2 regions of the Ensifer sp. VA4 genome follow, and region 2 is predicted to be linked to the other one. Evidence: riboswitches for the same ligand, from Rfam matches in the RefSeq annotation. Region 2 holds a riboswitch; the other holds the start of a gene.
The links. Region 2 has a riboswitch for FMN ahead of AC0C6X_RS21130 (6,7-dimethyl-8-ribityllumazine synthase). Riboswitches for the same ligand answer to the same signal wherever they lie in the genome.
Positions count from the first base shown of each region.

Region 1 (4,933 bases), on a different contig from region 2:
CCTTTGTCGTTGCGCGTCCTTGAGCCTCGTTCTCCGTCGCAAGGCCCGCAACAGAAATGATGCGTAGTCAGAAGGACCCGGCCACGGTTGGTGGGTGTCGCGTCAGCCTTGAAATGGACGCGGTCGCACTCCACTTTCATGTGGAAAATATGACAACCGGGAGTGCCTGCGGGGCTCCCGGGAACGGGCCCGAAATCGGGACGGAAAGGAAATGACATGACGAACAAAACGTCACCGGCGACTGAAAGCGCGACCTACCCGGTCCTGCCGCTCCGCGACATCGTAGTCTTCCCGCACATGATCGTGCCGCTCTTCGTCGGCCGTGAAAAGTCGATCCGTGCGCTTGAGGAAGTCATGGGTACCGACAAGCAGATCATGCTTGCCACCCAGATCAACGCCACCGACGACGATCCGGAACCGGCTGCGATCTATGACGTCGGCACCATCGCCAATGTCCTGCAATTGCTGAAGCTGCCCGACGGTACCGTCAAGGTGCTGGTCGAAGGCCGCGCGCGCGCCAAGATCGACGGCTACACGCCGCGCGAAGAATTTTATGAGGCTTCGGCGCATACGCTGAACGAGCCGGAAGAAGATCCGGTCGAGATCGAGGCGCTGAGCCGCTCGGTCGTTTCCGAGTTCGAAAGCTATGTGAAGCTCAACAAGAAGATCTCCCCCGAGGTCGTCGGCGTCGCCAGCCAGATCGAAGACTACTCGAAGCTTGCCGATACCGTCGCTTCGCATCTGTCGATCAAGATCGTCGAGAAGCAGGAAATGCTGGAGACCACCAGCGTGAAGATGCGCCTGGAAAAGGCGCTCGGCTTCATGGAAGGTGAGATCTCCGTCCTGCAGGTCGAAAAGCGCATCCGCTCGCGCGTCAAGCGCCAGATGGAGAAGACCCAGCGCGAATACTACCTCAACGAACAGATGAAGGCGATCCAGAAGGAACTCGGCGACGGCGAAGATGGCCGCGACGAGATGGCCGAGATCGAGGAACGCATCGCCAAGACGAAGCTCTCCAAGGAAGCGCGGGAAAAGGCCGATGCGGAACTCAAGAAGCTGCGCCAGATGAGCCCGATGTCCGCGGAAGCGACCGTGGTTCGCAACTATCTGGATTGGCTGCTCGGCCTGCCCTGGGGCAAGAAGTCGAAGATCAAGAGCGACCTGAACCATGCCGAGGACGTGCTCAACACGGATCACTTCGGTCTCGACAAGGTCAAGGAACGCATCGTCGAATATCTCGCCGTGCAGGCGCGTTCGTCGAAGATCAAGGGCCCGATCCTGTGCCTCGTCGGCCCTCCGGGCGTCGGCAAGACCTCGCTCGCCAAGTCGATCGCCAAGGCGACCGGCCGCGAATATGTGCGCATGGCGCTCGGCGGCGTTCGTGACGAAGCCGAGATCCGCGGTCACCGCCGTACCTATATCGGTTCGATGCCCGGCAAGATCGTCCAGTCGATGAAGAAGGCGAAGCGCTCCAATCCGCTGTTCCTGCTCGACGAGGTCGACAAGATGGGTCAGGATTTCCGTGGCGATCCGTCTTCGGCGCTGCTCGAGGTGCTGGATCCGGAACAGAACGCGACCTTCATGGACCACTACCTGGAAGTCGAATACGACCTGTCCAACGTGATGTTCATCACCACGGCCAACACTCTGAACATTCCGGCACCGTTGATGGACCGCATGGAAGTGATCCGCATCGCCGGCTATACCGAAGAGGAAAAGCTGGAGATTGCCAAGCGGCACCTGCTGCCGAAGGCGATCCGCGACCACGCGCTGCAGCCGAAGGAGTTCTCCGTGAGCGACGGGGCCCTGATGGCGGTCATCCAGACCTATACGCGGGAAGCCGGTGTCCGTAACTTCGAGCGCGAATTGATGAAGCTCGCCCGCAAGGCGGTGACCGAGATCATCAAGGGCAAGACCAAGACGGTCGAAGTCACGGCGGACAACATCAACGACTACCTGGGTGTGCCGCGCTTCCGTCACGGCGAAGCCGAACGCGACGATCAGATCGGCGTGGTCACGGGTCTTGCCTGGACAGAGGTCGGCGGCGAGCTGCTGACGATCGAAGGCGTCATGATGCCCGGCAAGGGCCGCATGACGGTCACCGGCAACCTGCGTGACGTGATGAAGGAATCGATTTCGGCGGCGGCGTCCTATGTCCGTTCGCGGGCGATCGACTTCGGCATCGAGCCTCCGCTGTTCGACAAGCGCGACATCCACGTGCACCTGCCGGAAGGCGCAACGCCGAAGGATGGTCCGTCGGCCGGTGTCGCCATGGCAACCGCGATCGTATCGATCATGACCGGCATCCCGATCTCCAAGGATGTGGCGATGACCGGCGAGATCACGCTGCGCGGCCGAGTGCTGCCGATCGGCGGTCTCAAGGAGAAGCTGCTCGCGGCTCTCCGGGGTGGCATCAAGAAGGTGCTGATCCCCGAAGAGAACGCCAAGGATCTCGCCGAGATCCCGGACAACGTGAAGAACGCGCTCGAAATCATCCCGGTTTCGCGGATGGGCGAAGTGCTCGAACACGCTCTGGTGCGCAGGCCGGAGCCGATCGACTGGGACCCGGCAAACGAGCCGGCGACCGTCGCAGCGGTTGATTCGCAGGACGAAGCAGGTTCTTCGATCGCCCACTAAAAAGTGCCAGGCAATGGGCGCCGCGCCCTCACGCGGCGCCCATTTTGCAGAAAAATTGGGAAGACCGGCCTTTGGCCGGTCTTTTTTGTTATAAAAGCACGCCGCAAGCCTTGCATTCCAAGGGATTAGGCGCAATTGGGAAAGGCAAGACGCGGGCGATGCGCAAGCCGCCGCGCCTTAAAACACAGTCGTTTCGAACCAATCTGAAAGGGGTGGAAACATGAACAAAAATGAGCTCGTGTCTGCCGTTGCTGAGAAGGCCGGACTTTCCAAGACCGACGCATCTTCTGCAGTTGATGCAGTTTTCGAGACCATCCAGGGCGAGCTGAAGAACGGCGGCGACATTCGCCTGGTCGGCTTCGGCAACTTCTCGGTTTCGCGCCGCGAAGCCTCGAAGGGCCGCAACCCGTCCACGGGTGCGGAAGTTGATATCCCGGCTCGCAACGTGCCGAAGTTCACGGCCGGCAAGGGCCTGAAGGACGCCGTCAACGGCTGATCAGATTTGCTTGGCGGCCGGACACGAGGCCGGCAGTCCAGGTATTCGAGGGTTCGGCGAAAGCCGGACCCTTTTGCATTTCAAGGGCGGCCCTTGCAGCCTCCCGCCATTTGCTCTACGGCTTGCCCATTCTCAGGGCGGGGTGAAAGTCCCCACCGGCGGTAAGGGCACTACAGCGCCGCGCGTCTTTCTAGGCGCGCTAAGGTCGCTGTAACACTATGCGGTGGCCCAAGCCCGCGAGCGCCTTTCTCCTGGAACAGGGGTAGGGGTCAGCAGATCCGGTGCAACTCCGGAGCCGACGGTCATAGTCCGGATGAAAGAGAATGGTCGTCGGTGCGAAGGGCAGGGCTGCCCGGCGTCGTGCCGTGCGCTCATGCGTCCTGATTTGTGTTTGTCCATTTTTCAGGATACATGACATGAATCAGACTTCCCTCGGTTTTTCCTCCTCGCGTGCCATGGCCGGAGCCGGCTTCATGGTGCTGGCCGGCATTGCCTTCGCCGGCCTCAACGTCGTCACCCAATGGCTGACGATGACGCTCGGCTTTCCCGCCGCCGCAACGGCCTTCTGGCAATACGCCTTCGCCTTCCTGTTTTCCCTGCCGTTCCTGCGTCGTGCGGGTCTTTCGGCGATGCGCACCGATTACCCTTGGCGCCACGTGGTGCGTGTGGCGCTCGCCGCCTTCGGCGTCGGGACCTGGGTCTCCGGCCTCGCTCACGTGCCGATCTGGCAGGCGATCGCCCTGGTCATGACCTCGCCCTTCTTCATCATCCTCGGCGCTCGCCTGTTTCTTGGCGAACGGGTCGGCCCGGCGCGCTGGACTGCGACGGCGGTCGGATTTGCCGGCGCCATGATCATTCTCGATCCCTGGTCGGCCAGCTTCACCTGGGCGGCCCTGCTGCCGATCGTCTCCGCGTTGCTCTGGGGCGCGTCGTCGCTCATCACGAAGAGCCTGACGAGCAGCGAGCATCCAGAGACGATCACCATCTGGCTGCTTGTCCTCCTGACCCCGATCAATGGCGTCATTGCGCTCGCGGCTGGTTTTGCGGTTCCGGACGGCGCGGCACTCGGCCTTCTCGTGCTCGCCGGGGTTCTGACCGTTTTTGCGCAGTATCTGCTGACACTGGCCTACACGGTCGCTGACGCAGCCTATGTGCAGCCCTTCGATGATCTGAAGCTGCCGCTCAATGTTTTCGCCGGCTGGCTGGTCTTCGGCTACGCGCCGACCGGCTATCTCTGGATCGGTGCCGTGCTGATCCTCGCAGCCTCGCTGTTCATCATGCGCAACGAGATCAGGCGCGAGCGGGAGACCGCCGCCGCCTGAGTGGTGCAAAACCGTTCGGCTGTCATTCGGCTGTCATCCCCGTCGCGCAGAAACCCCATGTTTTTCAGTAGTGTCCATGGGGGATTTTATGACCAATGCATCGCGCGTGGCGGTATTTGCCGCCGTCCTTCTCACTTCCGCGGCTTTTCCCGCGGCGGCCGAGCCCGTATTCAACCGGATTGCATCCTTCGCCGTTGCCGACAATCTGCCTGAGGGTGACGCGCGCAAGGCGCCGACGTCGGCCGAGATCATCGCGGCCAGCGAGGACGGCAATACGCTGATCTATTCGGACAGCCCGGGCAAGCGCGTCGGCCTGATCGACATCACCGATGCCAAGGCGCCGAAGGCTGCCGGCACGATCTCTTTCGATGGTGAGCCGACCTCCGTCACCGTTGCCGGCGCCAAGGCGCTCGTTGCGGTCAACACGCGCGAAAGCTTCGTCAAGCCCTCCGGTCTTCTCGCCGTGGTCGATCTCGCC
Region 1 is NZ_JBVQPO010000005.1:191,085-196,017, reverse strand. It holds gene lon (endopeptidase La) at 217-2,637, shown strand; gene hupB (DNA-binding protein HupB) at 2,858-3,133, shown strand; FMN riboswitch at 3,258-3,462, shown strand; gene AC0C6X_RS10320 (DMT family transporter) at 3,550-4,455, shown strand; partial or broken gene AC0C6X_RS10315 (esterase-like activity of phytase family protein) at 4,544-4,933, shown strand, end outside.
Region 1: another riboswitch for FMN. It lies ahead of AC0C6X_RS10320 (DMT family transporter); the one in region 2 lies ahead of AC0C6X_RS21130 (6,7-dimethyl-8-ribityllumazine synthase).

Region 2 (4,933 bases):
AACTCGGCTGGATCGTGCTGATCTTCTTCGACTTCTCGCTAGCGGTGACCTTTGCCATGGTCGTCGTGCTGACGGCGATCGAGATGCTCGGTCCCTATATCGCCGAGACGCGGTATGGCGGAACGCCCTGGCATGCGCATCACATCGCCGAGCGCTATGGGCTGCTTGCGATCATCGCACTCGGGGAGGGGGTGGTCGGCACGGTTGCCTCAATCTCCGCCGTGGTCGAGGGCGCGGGCTGGAACCTCGACGTCGCGCTCGTCTGCCTCGCGGGTACGGGCCTCACCTTCGGCATGTGGTGGATCTATTTCCTGCTGCCGAGCGCCGAGATTCTGCACCACCACCGTCTCAAGCGGTCCTTTGTCTGGGGCTATGGCCACATGCCGATCTTCGCATCGATCGTCGCAACCGGCGCCGGGCTGCACGTGGCGGCCTATTATATCGAACAGAAGGCCCATATCGGCTCGGTTGCAACGGTGCTGACGGTCGCGGTGCCCGTCGCATTCTACATAGGCCTTTTCTACGCGATGTACGCCTATCTGCTGCAGCAGACGGATCGGCTGCATCTCTGGCTGCTCGCGGGCACGGCGCTGGTGCTGGTGACCTCCGTGGCCGCGGCGATGGCCGGACTCGACATGGCGGCGTGCCTGATCATCCTGACGCTGGCGCCTGTCGTCACCATCGTCGGCTACGAGGTGGCAGGGCACCGGCACCGCATGGCGGCGCTGGAGCGCAGCCTGCATGGGTGAGCTGGTGCCGTAGGCGGGATTCGGGAGTCGAAACAAGGGTTTGTTGGCTGGAGCTGCCGGATTGATTCAGGCGCTTCAGAGGTTGATTCAAGCAGGGGGCGGCCGTTCAGCTTTCGCGTGGGATTGCCCCTCACCCGACTGCATAATTCCTTAAATCGGAATCGATTTAAGGACAAAATTATGCAGCGATTCAAAGTGCTACAGCGACCTTAGCGCGTCTTAAAAGACGCGCGGCGCTGTAGCCCTCCCCCCCCCCGCAGGCGGGGAGAGGGGACGCGATCCACCGCTGGCCGGGATGGTTGTGGTTGACGCCGTGAATGCGGCTTTAACGGTTGCCTACCGGGAGGCGCCGAGCGCGCCAAGCGTGTCCTTCTCCCCGCTGGCGGGGAGAAGGTGGCGGCAGCCGGATGAGGGGCAGCCGCACGTCTGGCGATCTCGCCCTGTCAGGCGTTGACCAGTGCCAGCTTGGCGCGGGCGTCGAGGATCTGGGCGCAGGCATTGGCCGCTTCCGTGCCCTTGACGACGAAGTGCTCGCGGAAGAAGGCGATCAGCGGTTCGCTTTCCTGGAAATTGTGCGGTGTCAGCACCGCGGAAAGCACCGGCACATCGGTGTCGAGCTGTACGCGCATCATGCCGTCGAGCACGGTGCCGGCGACGAAGTCGTGGCGGTAGATGCCGCCATCGACCACGAAGGCGGTGCCGAGGATTGCGGCGTAGCGGCCGGTCTTTGCCAGCGCCTGCACATGCAGCGGGATTTCGAGCGCGCCCGGCACGTCGAAGATCTCGACATCGGCGGCCGAGCCGCCGAGCTTCGTCCACTGCGCGACGAAGGCATCGACGCAGCGGTCGACGATATCGGCATGCCAGCGGGCACGGACGATCGCGATCTTGGCGGCGGGGTGGGAAAGAATGGTCATGGTCTCAAGCCTTTCAGGGTTTGGCGTTTCCAATGATCCCGTCGGGCGAACATGCATGCGCGTGGGTCCCGTCGCGGGGCCCACGTTCCTGCTTGCTCTCTTCCATCCGGACTGTGACCGTCGGCTCCGGAATTCGACCGGATCTGCTGACCCCCAGGGTAAAACCCTAAGGCGCTCGCGGGCTCCGGCCTTTCGGCCGCTACCGCCGGTGGGGAATTTCGCCCCGCCCTGAGAACATCGCGACTATATAGCTCGGCCGTGCGCGGTCAAACGCAGGTCGCGACGAAAATGCCGGAAATCACGACAGATTTTTCCAGAGACCGACGTCATCGGAAGAAATCGTTCCGGTGACGTCCGGCTCGCTCACTCGCGAATGACGAGCAGATCCTTGGCGGCGAAGCGCAGCGTGACGTTGTCGCCGGAGACCGGCGGGGTGACGCCCGGATTGTTGAACATGTCGAAGGAGATGACGTCGCCGCCGACGCGCAGCCGCGTGCGGATGACCGAGCCGAGGAAGCTGGTCGAGACGACCTCGCCGGCAAGTGCGGTATCGCCCTTCGCGCCTTCGGCGATCGAGCCCGCTTCGGGACGCAGCGCCAGCGAGATGCTGTCGCCGCCCTTCATGCCGGCAATCGGGTCCTTGAGCGCCACCTGCTGGTTGCCGATCGTCACGGATCCGGAAGCGGGATCCGTGACCTTGCCCTCGATGATGTTCAGCGTGCCGACGAAGGACGCGACGAAGCGCGTTGACGGCGTGTTGTAGATCTCGAAGGGGGTGCCGATCTGGTCGGCGCGGCCGGCATTCATGACGACGATGCGGTCGGAGATCGACAGGGCCTCTTCCTGGTCATGGGTGACGAAGACGGTGGTGATGCCGAGCTGCTGCTGGATCTGCCGGATTTCCTCGCGCAGCGATACGCGGATCTTGGCGTCGAGCGCCGAAAGCGGCTCGTCGAGCAGCAGCACCTGCGGCTTGACCGCGATGGCGCGGGCAAGGGCCACGCGCTGCTGCTGGCCGCCGGAGAGCTGGTAGGGGAAGCGGTCCGCCAGATGCTCGAGCTTGATCAGCCCGAGCATCTGCTTCACCCGTGCCTCGATCTCCGACTTGTCGACGCCCGCGACCTTCAGGCCGAAGGCGACGTTGTCCTGCACGTTCATGTTGGGAAACAGCGCATAGGCCTGGAACACCATGCCGATGTTGCGCTGGTTGGGCTTCAGCGAATTCTGGTCGCGGCCGTTGATGACGATCTTGCCGCTGGTCGGCGTCTCGAAGCCGGCGATCATGCGCAGCACCGTCGTCTTGCCGCAGCCCGAAGGCCCGAGGAAGGAGACGAACTCGCCTTTCTCGATGTCCATGTTGAAATCGTGCACGACCTGAACGGGGCCGAAGGATTTTTTTAAGCTGGTGAGTGACAGGAAACTCATGGGTGTGGTCCTCAGGCCTTGGGAGGCGCGCTTTTCTGGAAGCGCGAGACGAGCTGGATGAGGCCGAGGCAGCCCCAGGTGATGCCGAATGCGATGACGGCGAGTGCGGCCGGCTCATAGGCGCGGTTGGCGCCGAGAAGCTGCATGTACGGGCCGAAGGCCGGCCGGTTCAAGAGCGCCGCCATGGTGAACTCGCCAATGACGATGGCGAAGGTCAGGAAGGCGCCTGACAGTACCGCGACGAGCACGTTCGGCAGGATGATCTTTGCCAGGATGGTGGCCCATCCGGCGCCGAGGCTCTGGGCGGCTTCGGTAAGCGTCGCGACATCGATGGTCCGAAGCCCGGTATCGACTGCGCGGTACATGTAGGGCAAGGCGAGCGTCGCATAGCCGAACATCAAGAGGATGTTGGTACCGGTGACCGTGCCGGTCAGCGGCAGCCAGCTCGAGGTGTTGTAGAGCCGGATATAGCCGAAGACGATGACAATCGCCGGAATGACCAGCGGCAACAGCGTGATGAACTCGATAACGGGGCGCAACCGCGGCAGCTTGAGCCGGACCCAATAGGCGGTCGGTACGACGAGAAGCACGCCGAAGACGATGGTGAACAGCGCCTGCATCACCGAATAGGTGAAGGTCTCCTGGAAACGCGGATCGGTGAAGACCTTGCCGTAGGCGTCGAAGGAATATTCGCCGCGCCGCATCTTCAGCGAGAAGTTGGTCATGCCGATGAGCGGCAGGGTGAAATAGAGGAGGCCGAAAAGGAGGGCGCCCCAGGCCCAGATCTTCTTCATTTCAGCCACCTTTCGCTGCGGGCGCGGAGCCAGATGTAGATCGCGTTGGCAATGCCGGTGACGACGATCATGCCGAAGGCGAGCGCGTAGCCGAGATGCGGATTGCCGAGCACGTCGCCGCGGATCTGGGCGAAGAGCAGGATCGGCACGATCGAGAGCGACGAACCGGTGAGCGCGATGGCGGTCGCAACCGCGCCGAAGGCATTGGCGAAGAGGAGCGCCAGTGTGCCGAGCAACGACGGCAGCAGGATCGGGAAGGCGACCATGCGCCAGTATTGCAGACCGGTGGCACCGAGGATTTCGGCGGCCTCGCGCCATTCGCGCTTCAGTCCGTCCAGCGCCGGCGTGATGATCAGGATCATCAGCGGGATCTGGAAGAAGAGATAGGTGATCGTCAGCCCCCAGAAGGAGAGGAGGTTGAAGCCGAGCATCCTAAGGTCGAAGCCGAAGTTCGAGCGCAGGAAGACGGTGAGGATGCCGACCGGACCAAGGGTCGCGAGAAAGGCGAAGGCGAGCGGCACGCCGGCAAAGTTGGAGGCGACGCCGGAAAAGGTCAGAAGCGGGCTACGGATACCCTTCGGCAAGCCGCCGAAGACGATGGCCGAGGCCATGGCAAAGCCGATCAGGCAGCCGAGAAGCGCCGAGGCGATGCTGATCTTGATGGAGATCCAATAGGCAGCAAGAATGGATGGCGTGAAGAGGCCCCGGATGTTGTCGAGGGTGAAGCTGCCGTCCGGCGTCTGAAAGGCACCGACCACGATCTTCATCGTCGGCAATATCAGAAACAGCGTCACGAAGGCGGCAAAGGGCACGATGCCCAGCCAGTGAAGCGGCAGGCGACGCGCCGGCGGGCTGGCGTCGGGTTTAGCAGATGACATTCCGTTCGCGCCCCTGAAGCCGCGTTGTCGACGCGGGCGTTATTGGTGTTCTAAGAAGTTGAATTCCTTACGAATAACGTAAGTGCCCCGACCGGAAAACCGGTCGGGGCGACATCTCTGTGGAAAGGCTTACTGGACGTTCGCGCCGACGACGGCGTCCCAGCCGCCGG
Region 2 is NZ_JBVQPO010000012.1:42,544-47,476, forward strand. It holds gene AC0C6X_RS21125 (low temperature requirement protein A) at 1-749, shown strand, start outside; gene AC0C6X_RS21130 (6,7-dimethyl-8-ribityllumazine synthase) at 1,193-1,666, opposite strand; FMN riboswitch at 1,757-1,906, opposite strand; gene AC0C6X_RS21135 (ABC transporter ATP-binding protein) at 2,030-3,091, opposite strand; gene AC0C6X_RS21140 (ABC transporter permease) at 3,103-3,885, opposite strand; gene AC0C6X_RS21145 (ABC transporter permease) at 3,882-4,763, opposite strand; gene AC0C6X_RS21150 (ABC transporter substrate-binding protein) at 4,893-4,933, opposite strand, start outside.